2 regions of the Pseudomonas hygromyciniae genome follow, and region 2 is predicted to be linked to the other one. Evidence: predicted binding sites of a transcription regulator. Region 2 holds the regulator's gene; the other holds the start of a gene.
The links. Region 2 encodes sigma-54, which starts transcription at its own class of promoters, with help from an activator protein. Its sites were predicted from a motif close to ANTGGCATNNANNTTGCTNT; they were not measured.
Positions count from the first base shown of each region.

Region 1: the regulator sigma-54 is predicted to act here: its motif matches at 1,479-1,498, upstream of glnK (P-II family nitrogen regulator).

Region 1 covers NZ_CP070506.1:5,838,515-5,846,536, reverse strand. The annotation lists partial or broken gene JTY93_RS26505 (YifB family Mg chelatase-like AAA ATPase) at 1-807, opposite strand, end outside; gene JTY93_RS26500 (accessory factor UbiK family protein) at 1,022-1,285, opposite strand; gene glnK (P-II family nitrogen regulator) at 1,706-2,044, shown strand; gene JTY93_RS26490 (ammonium transporter) at 2,079-3,416, shown strand; partial or broken gene JTY93_RS26485 (YjbQ family protein) at 3,693-3,827, shown strand; gene sutA (dormancy-specific transcriptional regulator SutA) at 3,931-4,254, shown strand; gene JTY93_RS26475 (HAD family hydrolase) at 4,439-5,134, opposite strand; gene xerC (tyrosine recombinase XerC) at 5,131-6,030, opposite strand; gene JTY93_RS26465 (DUF484 family protein) at 6,033-6,758, opposite strand; gene dapF (diaminopimelate epimerase) at 6,772-7,602, opposite strand; gene lysA (diaminopimelate decarboxylase) at 7,606-8,022, opposite strand, start outside.
Region 2 covers NZ_CP070506.1:4,936,630-4,944,651, forward strand. The annotation lists gene mlaE (lipid asymmetry maintenance ABC transporter permease subunit MlaE) at 1-753, opposite strand, end outside; gene JTY93_RS22080 (ATP-binding cassette domain-containing protein) at 753-1,562, opposite strand; gene JTY93_RS22085 (KpsF/GutQ family sugar-phosphate isomerase) at 1,850-2,824, shown strand; gene JTY93_RS22090 (KdsC family phosphatase) at 2,825-3,349, shown strand; gene lptC (LPS export ABC transporter periplasmic protein LptC) at 3,358-3,930, shown strand; gene lptA (lipopolysaccharide transport periplasmic protein LptA) at 3,917-4,450, shown strand; gene lptB (LPS export ABC transporter ATP-binding protein) at 4,450-5,175, shown strand; gene JTY93_RS22110 (RNA polymerase factor sigma-54) at 5,360-6,853, shown strand; gene hpf (ribosome hibernation-promoting factor, HPF/YfiA family) at 6,929-7,234, shown strand; gene ptsN (PTS IIA-like nitrogen regulatory protein PtsN) at 7,247-7,711, shown strand; gene rapZ (RNase adapter RapZ) at 7,714-8,022, shown strand, end outside.

The sequences.
Region 1 (8,022 bases), 900 kb from region 2:
CGGCTGGCGAAATGGTCGGTGGGGCCAGTGGCTCAACGGAGCGAGGCTGACCACCGACTGGATCGCCGCCACTTCCAGGGCTTCCTGTTCACTCAGCGGCGGCAGCAAACCGGGCAGGCGGCTGGCGAGCAGGGTTTTGCCGGTGCCCGGCGGGCCGCTGAACAGCAGGTTGTGGGCGCCAGCTGCGGCAATCAACAGCGCCCGCTTGGCCGCCAGTTGGCCTTGCACTTCACTCAGGTCGGGGTAGGGCTTGTTCAGGTACAGCAAACCGTCTGACTTGAACGGCTCAATCGGCACCTGCCCATTAAGGTGCGCCACCACCTGCAGCAGATGATCCACCGCAATCACTGTCAGCCCGGACGCCAGGCAGGCTTCCTCGGCATTGGCCCGAGGCACGATCACCGTGCGCCCGGCCTTGCGTGCCGCCAGGGCGGCCGGCAACACGCCTTTCACCGCTCGCACCTCGCCGGACAACGCCAATTCCCCGAGACACTCCACCTCATCCAGCTTCAGCGCTGGCACCTGCACACTGGCCGCGAGAATCCCCAGGGCAATCGCCAGGTCAAAACGCCCGCCGTCCTTGGGCAGGTCGGCGGGCGCCAGGTTGAGGGTGATACGGCGTGCGGGGTATTGCAGCGCACTGTTGAGAATGGCACTGCGCACGCGGTCTTTGCTTTCCTTGACCGCAGTCTCGGGCAGGCCCACCAGCGTCAGCGACGGCAAGCCATTGGCCATATGCACTTCGACCGTGACGGCGGGGGCTTCGACGCCGATCTGGGCGCGGCTGTGGACGATGGCGAGGGACATGCTCGTTCCTTGAAAGAGAGGCCGCTTCCTGCGGGTTTTTCAAGGGTAGACGAGGTGGGGAAGAGCGAGGCGGGGGAGGTTTTACAGAACGTATCCGGAGTCGTTCGCAGCGCTTTATGTGGGAGCTGGCTTGCCTGCGATGCAGACGCCTCGGTGTATCAGAAAGACTGAGGCGATGCTATCGCAGGCAAGCCAGCTCCCACACTGACCGCGTTTATTCAGCAGGGGGTGGCGTCAGCTTGGCTTCCAACTCCGCCACCTTCGCCTCCAGGCTCTCCAGCCGCGCACGGGTGCGGGCCAGGACCACCATTTGGCTGTCGAATTCCTCGCGGCTCACCAAGTCCAGTTTGCTGAACCCGCTTTGCAGCAGCGCCTTGAACTGGCTTTCGATTTCGTTGCGAGGCAGCGGGGTTTCACCGCTGAACAGGCGAGAGGCGTGGCCGCTCAGGGCGTCGAGGAGGTCTTTGGGCGCGAGCATGGGAAACATTCCGGAAAACAGTTGGCCGGCAGTGTATCACGCAGCGGCTACAGTCTTTTCCAAGTGCTCGGCGCACGCTTTTCGCGCATTAGCCCGAATGTGCATGCACTGTTTTTGTGCGTATCCAGGCTGCCGCACAGGCCCATAGGTGTGCGTAAGCGGGCAACGGATTGATTTCAGTGATTTTTATGGAGCTGGCAAGGTTTCTGCTTAGACGATCATGACCCATGCACTGATGCAGTCGCTGTGACGAATGCAGTGCGCTGACGGACCAGGGTACTTGTTTCGTCACCAACGGTTAGCTGGCGTCGCAAAGGCAATTGCCGAGGCGACGATGCGTTACAAAGCCAGGCACTGCGCTTAGACTTGAGACGGGTTTGTTTTCCTGGGGCAAGTCCACCAATTCGGGAGAGAGTTTTCATGAAGCTAGTCACTGCCATCATCAAGCCGTTCAAGTTGGACGATGTACGCGAGTCACTGTCCGAGATCGGCGTGCAGGGCATTACCGTCACTGAGGTCAAAGGCTTCGGTCGGCAGAAGGGTCATACCGAGCTGTATCGCGGCGCGGAATACGTAGTCGATTTCCTGCCGAAGGTGAAGATTGATGTCGCCATTGACGACAAGGATCTTGATCGGGTTATCGAGGCGATAACCAAGGCGGCCAACACCGGCAAGATCGGTGACGGCAAGATCTTCGTGGTCAATCTGGAACAGGCTATTCGCATCCGTACCGGCGAAACCGATACCGACGCAATCTAAGCCGCCAAACCCCAACGCCCCAGGAGAAAACAATATGACTCTGCGTAAATTCGCAGGGCTAGGAGCCCTGTTGTCGATCGTAATGCCCAGCCTGGCCATGGCGGCAGACGAAGTGGCGGCTCCAGTCCTCAATTCCGGCGACACCGCCTGGATGCTGACAGCCACCGCGCTGGTGCTGTTCATGACCATCCCTGGCCTCGCGCTGTTCTATGGCGGCATGGTCCGCTCCAAAAACATTCTTTCCGTGATGATGCAGTGCTTCGCCATTACCGGTCTGATCAGCATCCTGTGGGTCGTCTACGGCTACAGCATTGCGTTCGACACCACTGGCATGGAGCAGGGCGTCGTCAACTTCAACTCCTTCTTCGGCGGTATGGGCAAGGCGTTCCTGGCGGGTGTCACACCGTCCAGCATCACTGGCCCGGCGGCGCTGTTCCCGGAAGCGGTATTCATCACCTTCCAGATGACCTTCGCGATCATCACCCCGGCGCTGATCGTCGGTGCATTCGCCGAGCGTATGAAGTTCTCCGCCATGCTGCTGTTCATGGCCATCTGGTTCACCCTGGTCTATGCGCCGATCGCGCACATGGTCTGGAGCGGCAACGGCGGCCTGATGTGGGACTGGGGCGTGCTGGACTTCGCTGGCGGAACCGTGGTGCACATCAACGCTGGTGTGGCTGGCCTGGTGGCGTGCATCGTGCTCGGCAAGCGTAAAGGCTACCCGACTACGCCGATGGCCCCGCATAACCTGGGCTACACCCTGATCGGTGCGGCAATGCTGTGGATCGGCTGGTTCGGCTTCAACGCCGGCTCCGCTGCAGCGGCCAACGGCACGGCTGGTATGGCGATGCTGGTAACCCAGATTGCTACCGCTGCAGCAGCACTGGGCTGGATGTTTGCCGAGTGGATCACCCATGGCAAGCCAAGCGCCCTGGGTATCGCCTCGGGTGTGGTTGCCGGCCTGGTGGCTGTTACTCCGGCCGCCGGTACCGTGGGCCCGATGGGTGCCCTGGTGATCGGCCTGGCGTCTGGCGTGATCTGCTTCTTCTGCGCCACCAGCCTCAAGCGCAAGCTGGGCTACGATGACTCCCTGGATGCCTTCGGTGTACACGGTGTAGGCGGGATTGTCGGGGCGATTCTCACCGGCGTATTCGCGGCGCCAATCCTGGGTGGCTTCGGCACAGTGACCGATATTGCTGCACAGGTCTGGATCCAGGCCAAAGGCGTAGGCTTTACCGTGATCTACACCGGTATCGTGACCTTTGTGATTCTCAAGGTGCTGGACTTGACCATCGGCCTGCGTGTAACTGAAGAGGAAGAGGCCGTTGGCCTGGACCTGGCGGAACACAATGAGCGCGGTTACAACTTGTAATAACGGATGAAAAAACATGCCCGGCTTGCCGGGCATTTTTTTGTCTGGTATTTGCCTATGGTGAAGGCTTGTGAGGTTTTTTGTGCCGAGTTTGTGATCGGATCCACACGGTACTTTTCAGTGTGCGAATGTCTTACAGGCATGTAGGCGTATTCGGCACTTTGTTTTTTCCCAGAGCGCGCTAGAATGCGCGCCGATGGGCGCAGAACTGTATATGGCGACAGACCCTGATCACCCTGCGGGCCAAGGCCCGGGTCATTTCAAGGGCTGCCTATCGGTCGCCAACTGAGTTTGCCGGTCAAGGCCGGCCACTTGGCAATGGGCACATGGCAAAGCGTTTATCTGGGCGAGCATCCTGATCATGGCGGTGCTCGTAAAGCCCTCGCCACCTCGCACGGTGACGGGGCATAAGCCACTGGTTATCCGGTGGACGTTGATTTTTTTCCGGCAGCCTTCGACAGATGGTGAAGCTGGGCTATAACTAATCTGCTTTTCGCAAGTCATGAGGTAGAACATGAGCGACGATGATCTGGAAAACGACGACCTCGAAGTAGGTGATGACGAAACCGAAGAAGGTCTTGAGGCGGCTGCCGAAGACGTGGCTGACGACGACGGTGGCGATGACGCACCGGCCCCGACCGCCAAGGGCAAGGCCAAGGCTGCTGTGTCGGTTGACGAGTTGCCGAGCGTTGAAGCCAAGAACAAAGAGCGCGATGCGCTGGCCCGAGCGATGGAAGAATTCCTCGCCAAAGGCGGCAAAGTGCAGGAAGTCGAGGCCAACGTGGTGGCAGATCCACCGAAGAAGCCGGATAACAAGTACGGCAGCCGTCCTATCTGAGGTCGGTGACTTGCTTGCTGAAAAAGCCCGCCGTCGCTGCGGGCTTTTTCATGGGCGACTCTATTTCCTGCGGTGATGACTTCTGTAGGAGCCGGCTTGCCGGCGAAGATCGTCAACGATAACGCGGGGGGCCTGACGTCACGCGGTGCTCTCGGGTTTTTCGCCGGCAAGCCGGCTCCTACAGTTATTTCCAGCCGTGGAGCAGTGAGGGCAGCTCAGTCAGGCTACGAATCTGCGCATCCGGCAACTTATCGCCTGTCCAGGCCTTGCCAGTCGGGTTGAACCACACCGCTCGCAACCCCGCCTGCTGCGCCCCGGCAATGTCATCACCTGGATGATCGCCGATGTGCACTGCCGCACTGGCATCCACCCCGCCACGCTGCAACGCTTCCTCAAACAAGCGCGCATCCGGCTTGGCGATGCCGATATCTTCGGCCCTCAGGGCAAAGTGGAAGTAATCCGCCAGGCCCACGCGCTGTACATCCGCGTTGCCATTGGTGATCACCCCCAGCAGGAAGTGCTGGCGCAGGGCTTGAAGCATTGGCTCGGCTTCCGGGAATACGGTGAGCTGGTGCCGGGCGTGAATGAACGCTTCAAAACACACATCGGCCATCTCCGTGGCTTGCGGTTGTGGATAACCGGCCTCTTCAAAAGCGTGCATCAGCACTCGGTGGCGCAGGATGCTGATCCGGTGCTTGAGCTCGGGATGACGCTGCAGCACCTGCTGGCGCAGGCTGGCGAAATGCTCCAGGGGCAGGTCGCCGACCTTGGGCGCATGGGTTGCCAGCCATTGGCGCATCGATGCTTCGGCGCTGATGATGACGGGGACGTTATCCCACAGGGTATCGTCCAGGTCGAAGGTGATTAGCTTGATGCTCATGAGTCGCCGCCTTTAACGCGTTTGGCCCGTGGATGGGCGCTGTCGTACACCGTCGCCAGATGCTGGAAGTCCAGGTGGGTGTAGATCTGGGTGGTCTTGATATCCGAGTGGCCGAGCAGTTCCTGTACGGCGCGCAAGTCTTGTGATGATTCCAGCAAGTGGCTGGCAAAGGAGTGCCGCAGCATGTGCGGATGCAGGTTCTGCCCCAGTTCCCGCTCGCCGGCGGCCTTGACCCGTAACTGAATGGCCCGTGGCCCGAGGCGTCGGCCTTGCTGGCTGACAAACACCGCATCGTCCGGCGGATTGCTCAAGGCCCGCAGGGGCAGCCATATCAGCAGGGCGTCGCGGGCTTTTTTGCCGATGGGCAGCACACGGGTCTTGCTGCCTTTGCCGTGCACTTGCACCAGGCCGTCGGCCAGGTCCAGCTGTTCGAGATTGAGGCTGGTCAGCTCCGACAGGCGCAGGCCCGAAGAGTAGAACAGCTCCAGGATCGCCTGGTCGCGGTGTGCCAGGAAGTCATCCTCGACCGCGCCATCGAGCAATTGCAGGGTGCGGTCGGCATCCAGGGTCTTGGGCAGGCGGCGTTCACCCTTGGGCGGCGCCAGGCCGTTGGCCGGGTCGTGATCGCACAGGCCTTCGCGGTTGAGGTAGTGATAGAGGCCGCGCACCGCCGACAGCAGGCGCGCCAGGCTGCGCGAGGATTGGCCTTGCTGGTGCAGGCGGGCAATCAGGCTGCGCAGGCCCTGGATATCGAGGGCCTTCCAGCTGCCGATCTGTTGTTTCTCGCAGAAGGCCAGGACCTTGTTCAAGTCCCGCCGATAAGCCTCCAGCGTATGGGGCGACACCTGGCGCTCGCTGCGCAGGTGAGCGCAGTAGGCGTCCAGTTGTCGTTCCATGGCTAGCGCACCGCGCGCAGGGCGCTGGTGAAGCGCGGCAGGCTGCGGCTCAGCACTTCGGCAATGTAGGTCAAGAACAGGGTGCCGACGGTGCTCTTGTAGTGCTGCGGATCGCGGCTGGCGATGGCCAGGACGCCGTGCAAGCCCTGATGGCTGAGAGCGACCACGGCAGTCGAGCCGATCTGCACGCGCTGGTCTTCGCCAAACAGGAAGTCCAGCTCATGCTCGCGCAGCGTGCCGCTGATGGTCTTGCCTTCCGATAACAGGCCACCAATGGCGGTTTGCGCCTCGCTGCCCTTGACCCAGCGACCAACCGGCATCGGGTTGTCGCTGAACAGGATCAGGCTGACAAACGGTACCTGGAAGTCCTGGCGCAGGCTGTCTTCGACGGCAATGGTCAGGTCTTCCAGGCTGCCAGCATCCAGCAATGTCAGGATCAGGCGGCGGGTTTTGTCGAACAGGCGGTCGTTGTCGCGGGCCACGTCCATCAACTGCGAGAGCCGATGGCGCATTTCGATGTTGCGCTCGCGCAGGATCTTCATCTGCCGCTCCACCAACGACACGGTATCGCCGCGTTGGTGAGGGATGCGCAAGGCTGGCAGCAGTTCGTCGTGCTCGACGAAGAAGTCCGGGTTAGCCTCCAGGTAAGCGGCGACGGCCGCTGCCTCCAGGCTTTCGCAAGGGGATCCTTCGGGCTGCTTGGCGGGTGCCTGGGGCTTATCGGTCATTGGCGAGTCGCTCTCATAGACGGACCTGTCCTTCGTATACACGGGATGCCGGGCCGGTCATCTTCACCGGTTGGCCTGGGCCTGCCCATTCGATGGACAGGCGTCCGCCGGGCAGGTCGATCAACAGGGGCGAATCCATCCAGCCCTGGCTGATCGCGGCCACGGCGGCGGCGCAAGCACCGGTGCCGCAAGCCTGGGTTTCCCCGGCGCCGCGCTCCCAGACACGCAATTGCGCACGGGAGCGGTCGATGACCTGCAGGAAGCCGACGTTGACCCGTGCCGGAAAGCGCGGGTGATGTTCGATCTTCGGCCCCAGCTCATGCACCGGCGCATTGTTGATGTCGTTGACCCGCAGCACAGCATGGGGGTTGCCCATGGACACGGCGGCCACTTCGACCACGGTACCGTCGACCTCCAGCGGATAACTCAACGCCTGGGCATCGGCCTGGAACGGAATATCGGCCGGCACCAGGCGCGGAGCGCCCATGTCGACGCTGATCTGGCCGTCGCTGCGGATATCCAGCTCGATAATGCCGCTTTTGGTCTCGACGCGAATCTGCCGCTTGGCGGTCAGGCGCTTGTCCAGCACAAACCTGGCGAAGCAGCGCGCGCCGTTGCCGCATTGCTCCACTTCGGAACCGTCGGAGTTGAAGATCCGGTAACGGAAGTCCACTTCCGGGTTGCTCGGCGCCTCGACGATCAACAATTGATCGAAGCCGATGCCGGTATGCCGGTCGCCCCACAGCTTGGCGTGCTTGGGCAGGATGTGCGCGTGCTGGCTGACCAGGTCAAGGACCATGAAGTCATTGCCCAGGCCGTGCATCTTGGTAAAACGCAGCAGCATGGCTTACTCCGGCAGCAGGCTTTCGCCAGCAAACAACTCGGCTACCGTCTCGCGGCGACGCACTTCAAACGCTTGATCACCGTCCACCAACACTTCGGCAGCACGCCCGCGGGTGTTGTAGTTGGAGCTCATGACAAACCCATAGGCACCGGCCGAGTGCACGGCCAGCAGATCGCCTTCTGCCAGGGCCAGTTCACGGTCCTTGGCCAGGAAGTCGCCGGTTTCGCAGATCGGGCCGACGATGTCATAGGCGCGCGTTTCGCTGTCACGCGGCGTCACGGCGGTGACGTTCATCCAGGCCTGGTACAGCGCCGGGCGGATCAAGTCGTTCATCGCCGCATCGACGATGGCGAAATCCTTGTATTCGGTGTGCTTGAGGTACTCGACCTGGGTCAGCAGTACGCCCGCATTGGCGACGAT
Region 2 (8,022 bases):
CAGTACCGCCAGCGAGGCGTACACAACGGTCTTGGTGGTGGCTCGACTGATCCCTTCTGAAGTGGGCTCACAGTCATAGCCTTGGAATACGGCAATCCAAGTCACGACGAAGGCGAAGACGATGCTCTTGATAATGCCATTGAGCACGTCACCGCTGAAGGTCACGCTGTTTTGCATATTGGCCCAGTAGGAGCCGTCGTAGACGCCCAGCCAGTCCACCGCCACCCACGAACCGCCCCAGATCCCGACCACGCTGAAAATCATCGCCAGCAGTGGCAAGGAGATGAAGCCGGCCCACAGGCGCGGGGCAACAATGTACTTGAGTGGGTCCACGCCGATCATTTCCAGGCTGGACAACTGCTCGGTGGCCTTCATGTTGCCGATCTCGGCGGTCAAGGCAGAACCAGCGCGCCCGGCAAACAGCAATGCCGTAACTACCGGCCCCAGTTCACGCAGCAGCGTCAGCGCAACCATCTGCCCCACCGCCTGCTCTGAACCGTAGCTGGACAGGATATTGAACCCCTGCAACGCCAGTACCATGCCGATGAACACCCCGGAGACCACGATGATCACCAGGGACATCACGCCAACCGAATGCAACTGCTTGAGCAGCAGGCCAAAACCGCCGCCGATGCCGCCGCGGCCAAGCAAGGCGTGAAACAGGAAAATCGTCGAACGCCCGAGCACTTCGACGATGTCGATGCCCGAGCGACCGAAAAGGCGGACCTTCTCGATTAAAGATGTCTTGCGCATCAGCGCTTCCCCAGAAGATCTGAGCGGTAGTCCGCTGCCGGAAAATGAAAAGGCACCGGGCCATCAGGATCACCGTTCATGAACTGGCGAATACGCGGGTTATCAGCATTCATCAGCTCTTCAGGCGTGCCCTGCCCCAATACCTGGCCATCGCCGACGACATAGAGATAGTCGGCAATGCTCGCGGTTTCGGCCAGGTCATGGGAAACCACGATGCTGGTGATGCCCAGCGCATCGTTGAGCAGGCGAATCAGGCGCACCAGAACGCCCATGGCGATAGGGTCCTGGCCGACAAACGGCTCGTCATACATCAGGATCTGCGGGTCGAGAGCAATCGCCCGTGCCAGGGCTACACGTCGCTTCATACCGCCGGAAAGCTCGTCAGGCATCAAGTCGATGGCACCGCGAAGCCCTACGGCCTGCAGTTTCAACAGCACGATGTCACGAATCATTTCTTCGGACAGCTGGGTATGCACCCGCAGCGGGAACGCGACGTTTTCGAAAACATCAAGATCGGTGAACAGAGCACCGCTCTGGAACAGCACTCCCATGTGCTTGCGCGCATCGAACAGGTCGCTGCGCGACAGGGTCGGCAGGTTCTGGCCATTGACCCAGACTTCGCCGGCAGTGGGACGCAACTGCATGCCCATCAGGCGCAGCAGGGTCGTCTTGCCGCAACCGGACGGCCCCATGATGCCCGTCACCTTGCCGCGGGGAATGCGAATATCGACATTATTGAAGATGCTGCGCGTACCGCGCTTGAAGGAAAGGCCCTTCAGCTCGACCGCGTAGGCGTTATCGGCACTCATCTAAACTCCTTGGGATGCAGCTTCTCACTCAGACACCACGTTTGGGACAACTGCTTGCGACAGTTAGACACATGTGAGCTGCGCGGACCGAACTGGCGGCGAACTATATCACTGCTGACATAAAGCGCCCAAGGCCGCAGCAGCGCTTGTTCAGAAACAGGACAGGTAAACGCGTATTTGAGAGTGTTCTCACATCCGAGCAGAACAAACCCTGACGAACTTGCGTGAGGGAATTGCTCATTACCGCTATAATCGCCGACTTTTCGTCAGGCTATACGATTTCAGACATGAGCCAATCCAGCGACCTTATTCAATCCGCGCAACGCACCATCCGCCTCGAGCTTGAAGCCGTAGAAGGCTTGCTGGCCCATATCGACGCAGATTTCGTACGCGCCTGCGAGATGATCCTGGCCAGTAAAGGCCGGGTTGTCGTGGTCGGCATGGGCAAGTCAGGCCATGTTGGCAACAAGATTGCCGCCACTCTGGCCAGCACCGGCACCACAGCGTTTTTCGTGCACCCGGCCGAAGCCAGCCATGGCGACATGGGCATGATCACCCGTGATGACGTGATTCTGGCCCTGTCCAACTCCGGCACCACTAACGAAATCGTGACCTTGCTGCCCCTGATCAAGCGCCTGGGCATCAAGTTGATCAGTATGACCGGCAACCCCGACTCGACGCTGGCCAAGGCCGCCGAAGTGAACCTGAACGTACATGTAGCCCAGGAGGCCTGCCCGCTCAACCTGGCACCGACCTCTTCCACCACCGCCGCCCTGGTCATGGGCGACGCGCTGGCCGTGGCCCTGCTGGAAGCCCGTGGCTTTACCGCCGAAGACTTCGCCTTTTCCCACCCCGGTGGCGCGCTTGGCCGTCGCCTGCTGTTGAAAGTGGAAAATGTGATGCATGCCGGCGACGAACTGCCTCAGGTACAACGTGGCACCTTGCTCAAGGACGCGTTGATGGAAATGACCCGCAAGGGCCTGGGCATGACCGTGATTCTGGAGGCCGACGGCCGCCTGGCTGGGGTCTTCACCGACGGCGACCTGCGCCGCACCCTGGACCGCACCATCGATATCCATACCGCGACCATCGATCAGGTCATGACCCCTCACGGCAAGACCGCCCGCGCCGAAATGCTCGCGGCCGAAGCCCTGAAGATCATGGAAGACCATAAAATCGGCGCCCTGGTGGTGGTCGATGATGCCGATCATCCGATTGGCGCCCTGAACATGCACGATTTGCTGCGCGCAGGAGTGATGTAAATGAACACCGACCTGTTGCAACGGGGCAAGGCCATTAAACTGGCAATTTTCGACGTCGACGGCGTACTGACCGATGGCCGACTGTACTTTCTCGAAGACGGTAGTGAATTCAAGACTTTCAACACGCTGGACGGCCAGGGCATCAAGATGCTGATGGCCTCTGGCGTGCAAACCGCGATTATCAGTGGTCGCAAGACCCCAGTCGTAGAACGCCGCGCACAAAACCTGGGGATTCCTTACCTGTACCAGGGCCGCGAGGATAAACTAGTGGTCCTGGACGAGCTTCTTGGCAAACTCAACCTAAGCTATGAGCAGGTCGCCTATCTGGGCGATGACTTGCCTGACCTGCCGGTAATTCGCCGCGTCGGCCTGGGCATGGCCGTGGCCAATGCCGCATCGTTTGTTCGCGAACACGCCCACGGCATTACCCAGGCCCGTGGCGGCGAAGGCGCCGCCCGCGAGTTCTGCGAGCTGATCCTGCGTGCCCAGGGCAGCCTTGAAGCAGCCCACGCCGCCTACCTATAGAGCCTTCTATGCTGAGCAAAAAGATTCGCAACTTCCTGATATTCGGAGCCATCGCCGCACTGTTCCTCGCGGTGGGCTACTGGAATATCAGCCCGGAGCGCTTCCTCGACCAGCCTGTCGTGCAGGCCGACCAGGGTGCTATCGACTATTACGCCACCAACGCCTACAGCGTTCAGTTCCTGCCTGACGGCAAGGTGCAGTACGAAATGACGTCGGACAAGGTCGAACACTTGAAGGCTTCGGAGGTCACATTGCTGACCAATCCGGACCTGAACCTGTATCGCGGCACCGAATTCCCGTGGCACGTCACCAGCAAGCGTGGCGAGGTCAACCCGGACGGTACCGAGGTGGAACTGATCGACTCGGTGCGCGTTGCGCGTACCGACGCCCAGAACCGCGACACCATCATTACCAGCAGTCGCATGACCGTATTCCCACAGAAGCAATATGCGCAGACCGAGCAAGACGTTAGAATCGACGGCGCTGGCGGTGTATCGACTGGCAAGGGAATGAAAGCGTATTTGAAAGAAAGCAGGATACACCTGCTATCGAACGTAAGAGGACAGTATGAGGCTCGTTAAAACCCTCCCTATTTTGCTCGGTCTGGGCGCAGCACTGGGAAGCGTGAGCGCCTGGGCTCTGCCGAACGATAGCCAGCAACCGATCCACATTCAGGCTGACGATGCGCAACTGGATGACAAGCAAGGTATCGCGACCTACAAGGGCGACGTAATCATCACTCAAGGTTCGATGAAGATTACCGGCAATACCGTCACCCTGACCCGCACCCCGGCTGGCGATATCGACGTTGTGACTTCGGTGGGCAACCTTGCCTATTTCGAACAGAAGCAAAACGCCGCTGATCCAGGTCCGATCAAAGGCTACGGCGTAACCATCCAGTACCACGCACCGCAAAACCGCATAGTACTGACTGACCGCGCCAAAGTGATCAGCAGCGACGGCAACTCGACCGAAGGCGAGAAAATCGTCTACGACACCGTCAAGCAGGTCGCCACTGCTGGCCGCGCCAATGGCACCAAGGTCACCGCGCCACGTCCGCGTATCGACATGGTTATCCAGCCGAAAAAGAAGGCCCAGTAATGGCAACCCTGAAAGCCCAGCATCTGGCCAAGGCCTATAAAAGCCGACAGGTCGTGCGCGACGTCAGCCTGTCGATCGACAGCGGCCAGATCGTCGGCCTGCTTGGCCCCAACGGTGCCGGCAAGACCACCTGCTTCTACATGATCGTCGGTCTGGTCCAGGCGGACCAGGGTCGTGTATTGATCGACGACCTGGACGTCAGCCACCAACCAATGCATGGTCGTGCTCGGGCCGGTATCGGCTATCTCCCCCAAGAGGCTTCGATCTTCCGCAAATTGTCAGTGTCCGACAACATCATGGCGATCCTTGAAACCCGCAAGGAACTGGATCGCGACGGGCGCCGCCAGGAGCTGGAAAGCCTGCTGCAGGAGTTCCACATCAACCATATTCGCGACAACCTCGGCATGAGCCTGTCCGGCGGTGAGCGGCGTCGTGTGGAAATCGCCCGCGCCCTGGCCACAGCACCGAAGTTCATCCTGCTGGACGAACCCTTCGCCGGTGTCGACCCGATCTCGGTAGGCGACATCAAGCAGATTATCCATCACCTCAAGGCCAAGGGGATCGGCGTGCTGATCACCGACCACAACGTGCGTGAGACCCTGGATATCTGTGAAACCGCCTACATCGTAAACGACGGCCAACTGATTGCCGAAGGCGACTCCGCCACCATCCTGGCCAACGAACTGGTCAAGGAAGTGTATCTGGGGCACGAGTTCCGCCTGTAACCACTGTGATGTCAGGACATTCGCCATCGGGCGCGGGAGTCAATAAAAACCTCATTATTTTTATTGTTACCGTGCTCTAGGCAAAGCCCCCGATATCAGGCATATAATTTGCTTATGTTTGGCGCTCACGCGCCCTGTCGTGGATGGCGCATTGCGCCGGCGAATAAGGTGTTAAGCCCCTGCCATGAAACCATCGCTAGTCCTGAGAATGGGCCAGCAGCTGACGATGACACCGCAGCTGCAACAGGCCATCCGCCTGCTCCAATTGTCGACCCTGGACCTGCAACAGGAAATCCAGGAGGCCCTGGAGTCCAACCCGATGCTCGAACGCCAGGAAGAAGGCGACGACTTCGATAATGCCGACCCACTGGCCGACAACATAGAGCAAAAACCCAATCCCGACGTCCAGGAACCGTCCTACCAGGAAGCCGCCCCCACGGTGGATAACCTGGAAGAAGGCGAATGGAACGAACGCATTCCCAATGAGCTGCCCGTGGACACGGCCTGGGAAGATGTCTACCAGACCAGCGCCAGCAGCCTGCCCAGCAATGACGATGACGAGTGGGACTTCACCACCCGCACCTCCGTTGGCGAGAGCCTACAGAGCCATCTGCTGTGGCAATTGAACCTCGCCCCGATGTCCGATACCGATCGCCTGATCGCCGTGACGCTGATCGATTGCATCAATAATCAGGGCTACCTGGACGAGACCCTTGAGGAAATCCTCGAGGCCTTCGACCCGGAACTGGACATCGAGCTGGACGAAATCGAAGCGGTCCTGCACCGCATCCAGCAGTTCGAGCCCGCCGGCATTGGCGCGCGCAACCTCAGCGAGTGCCTGTTGCTGCAACTGCGCCAGCTGCCCGCCAAGACCCCGTGGCTGCCCGAGGCCCAACGCTTGGTCACCGACTACATCGACCTGCTCGGCAGCCGCGATTACAGTCAGCTGATGCGCCGGATGAAGCTCAAGGAAGATGACCTGCGCCAGATCATCGAGCTGGTGCAGAGTCTCAACCCGCGCCCCGGCTCGCAAATCGAGTCTAGCGAGGCGGAATACGTGGTCCCTGACGTGATCGTGCGCAAGGACAACGAGCGCTGGCTGGTGGAGCTGAACCAGGAATCGGTGCCACGCCTGCGGGTCAACCCGCAATACGCAGGTTTCGTGCGCCGGGCCGATACCAGTGCCGACAACACCTTCATGCGCAACCAGCTGCAGGAAGCGCGCTGGTTCATCAAGAGCCTGCAAAGCCGCAACGAAACCCTGATGAAAGTGGCCACCCAGATCGTCGAGCATCAGCGCGGCTTCCTGGAATACGGCGACGAGGCGATGAAGCCGTTGGTGCTGCATGATATTGCCGAAGCCGTTGGCATGCATGAATCGACCATTTCACGGGTAACCACCCAAAAATTCATGCATACCCCACGGGGTATATATGAGCTGAAATACTTTTTCTCCAGCCACGTCAGCACCTCCGAAGGCGGCGAATGCTCGTCCACGGCGATCCGCGCGATCATCAAAAAACTGGTTGCCGCGGAAAATCAGAAAAAGCCGTTGAGTGACAGCAAGATCGCTGGTTTACTGGAGGCACAAGGCATTCAGGTCGCCCGTCGAACCGTCGCCAAGTACCGCGAGTCCCTTGGGATCGCGCCTTCCAGCGAGCGTAAGCGGTTGATGTGACGGGCGGGCCACAGCGTTCCAGTGGCGGGTATTCCTACCCGCCGCTTTATGCACTGGCAACGAAGGAGAAGCTGTATGCAAGTCAACATCAGTGGACACCAACTGGAAGTGACCGAACCGCTGCGCGCCTACATCAGCGAGAAACTCAAACGAATTGAGGGGCATTTCGACAAGATCACAAATGTGCAAGTCATCATGTCTGTCGAAAAGCTGAAGCAGAAAATCGAAGCCACCTTGCGTATACCCGGCGGGGAAGTCGTTGCCAATGCAGAGCATGCAGATATGTATGCCGCCATTGACGACCTGACCGACAAGCTGGATCGCCAAATCAAAAAGCATAAGGAAAAGCAGCAGAGCCTTCTTCAAGGCACAGGCCGCTAACACTCCCCACCCATGATTCGACTTGAAACCATCCTGACCCCCGGCCGTTCCCTCGTGAACGTGCCGGGCGGCAGTAAAAAGAGAGCCCTCGAACAGATTGCCAACCTGATCGGCCGTGAAGTGCCTGAACTGGATACGCAAGATGTGTACGAGGCCCTGATTGCCCGTGAAAAACTCGGCTCGACCGGTTTTGGCAACGGCATCGCAATTCCACACTGCCGCCTCAAAGGCTGTGAAACCCCGGTCAGCGCCCTGCTGCACCTGGAAGCTCCCATTGATTTCGACGCCATCGATGGCGCCCCGGTTGACCTGCTGTTCGTCCTGCTGGTCCCGGAAGCTGCTACCGATGCGCACCTGGAGCTGCTCCGGCAGATCGCCAGCATGCTCGACCGTGAAGAAGTACGTAAGAAACTGCGTAGCGCCAGCACCAATGAAGCGCTTTATCAGGTTGTCTTGGAAGAGCAAAGCGGGCAGTAATCATGCGTTTGATCATCGTCAGCGGGCGTTCCGGCTCAGGTAAAAGTACTGCCCTCAACGTGCTTGAGGACAACGGTTTCTATTGCATCGACAACTTGCCGGCCGGCCTGTTGCCCGAGTTGGCCGAACGCGCACTGATCCATACCGAGCTAGCGCAACCGCTGGTGGCCGTGTCGATTGACGCGCGCAACCTGCCCAGCCACCTCACGAGATTCCCGGAATTGCTTGAAGAGGTACGCGCCAAGCATATCCATTGCGACGTGCTGTACCTGGATGCCGACGAAGAAACGCTGCTCAAGCGCTTCTCGGAA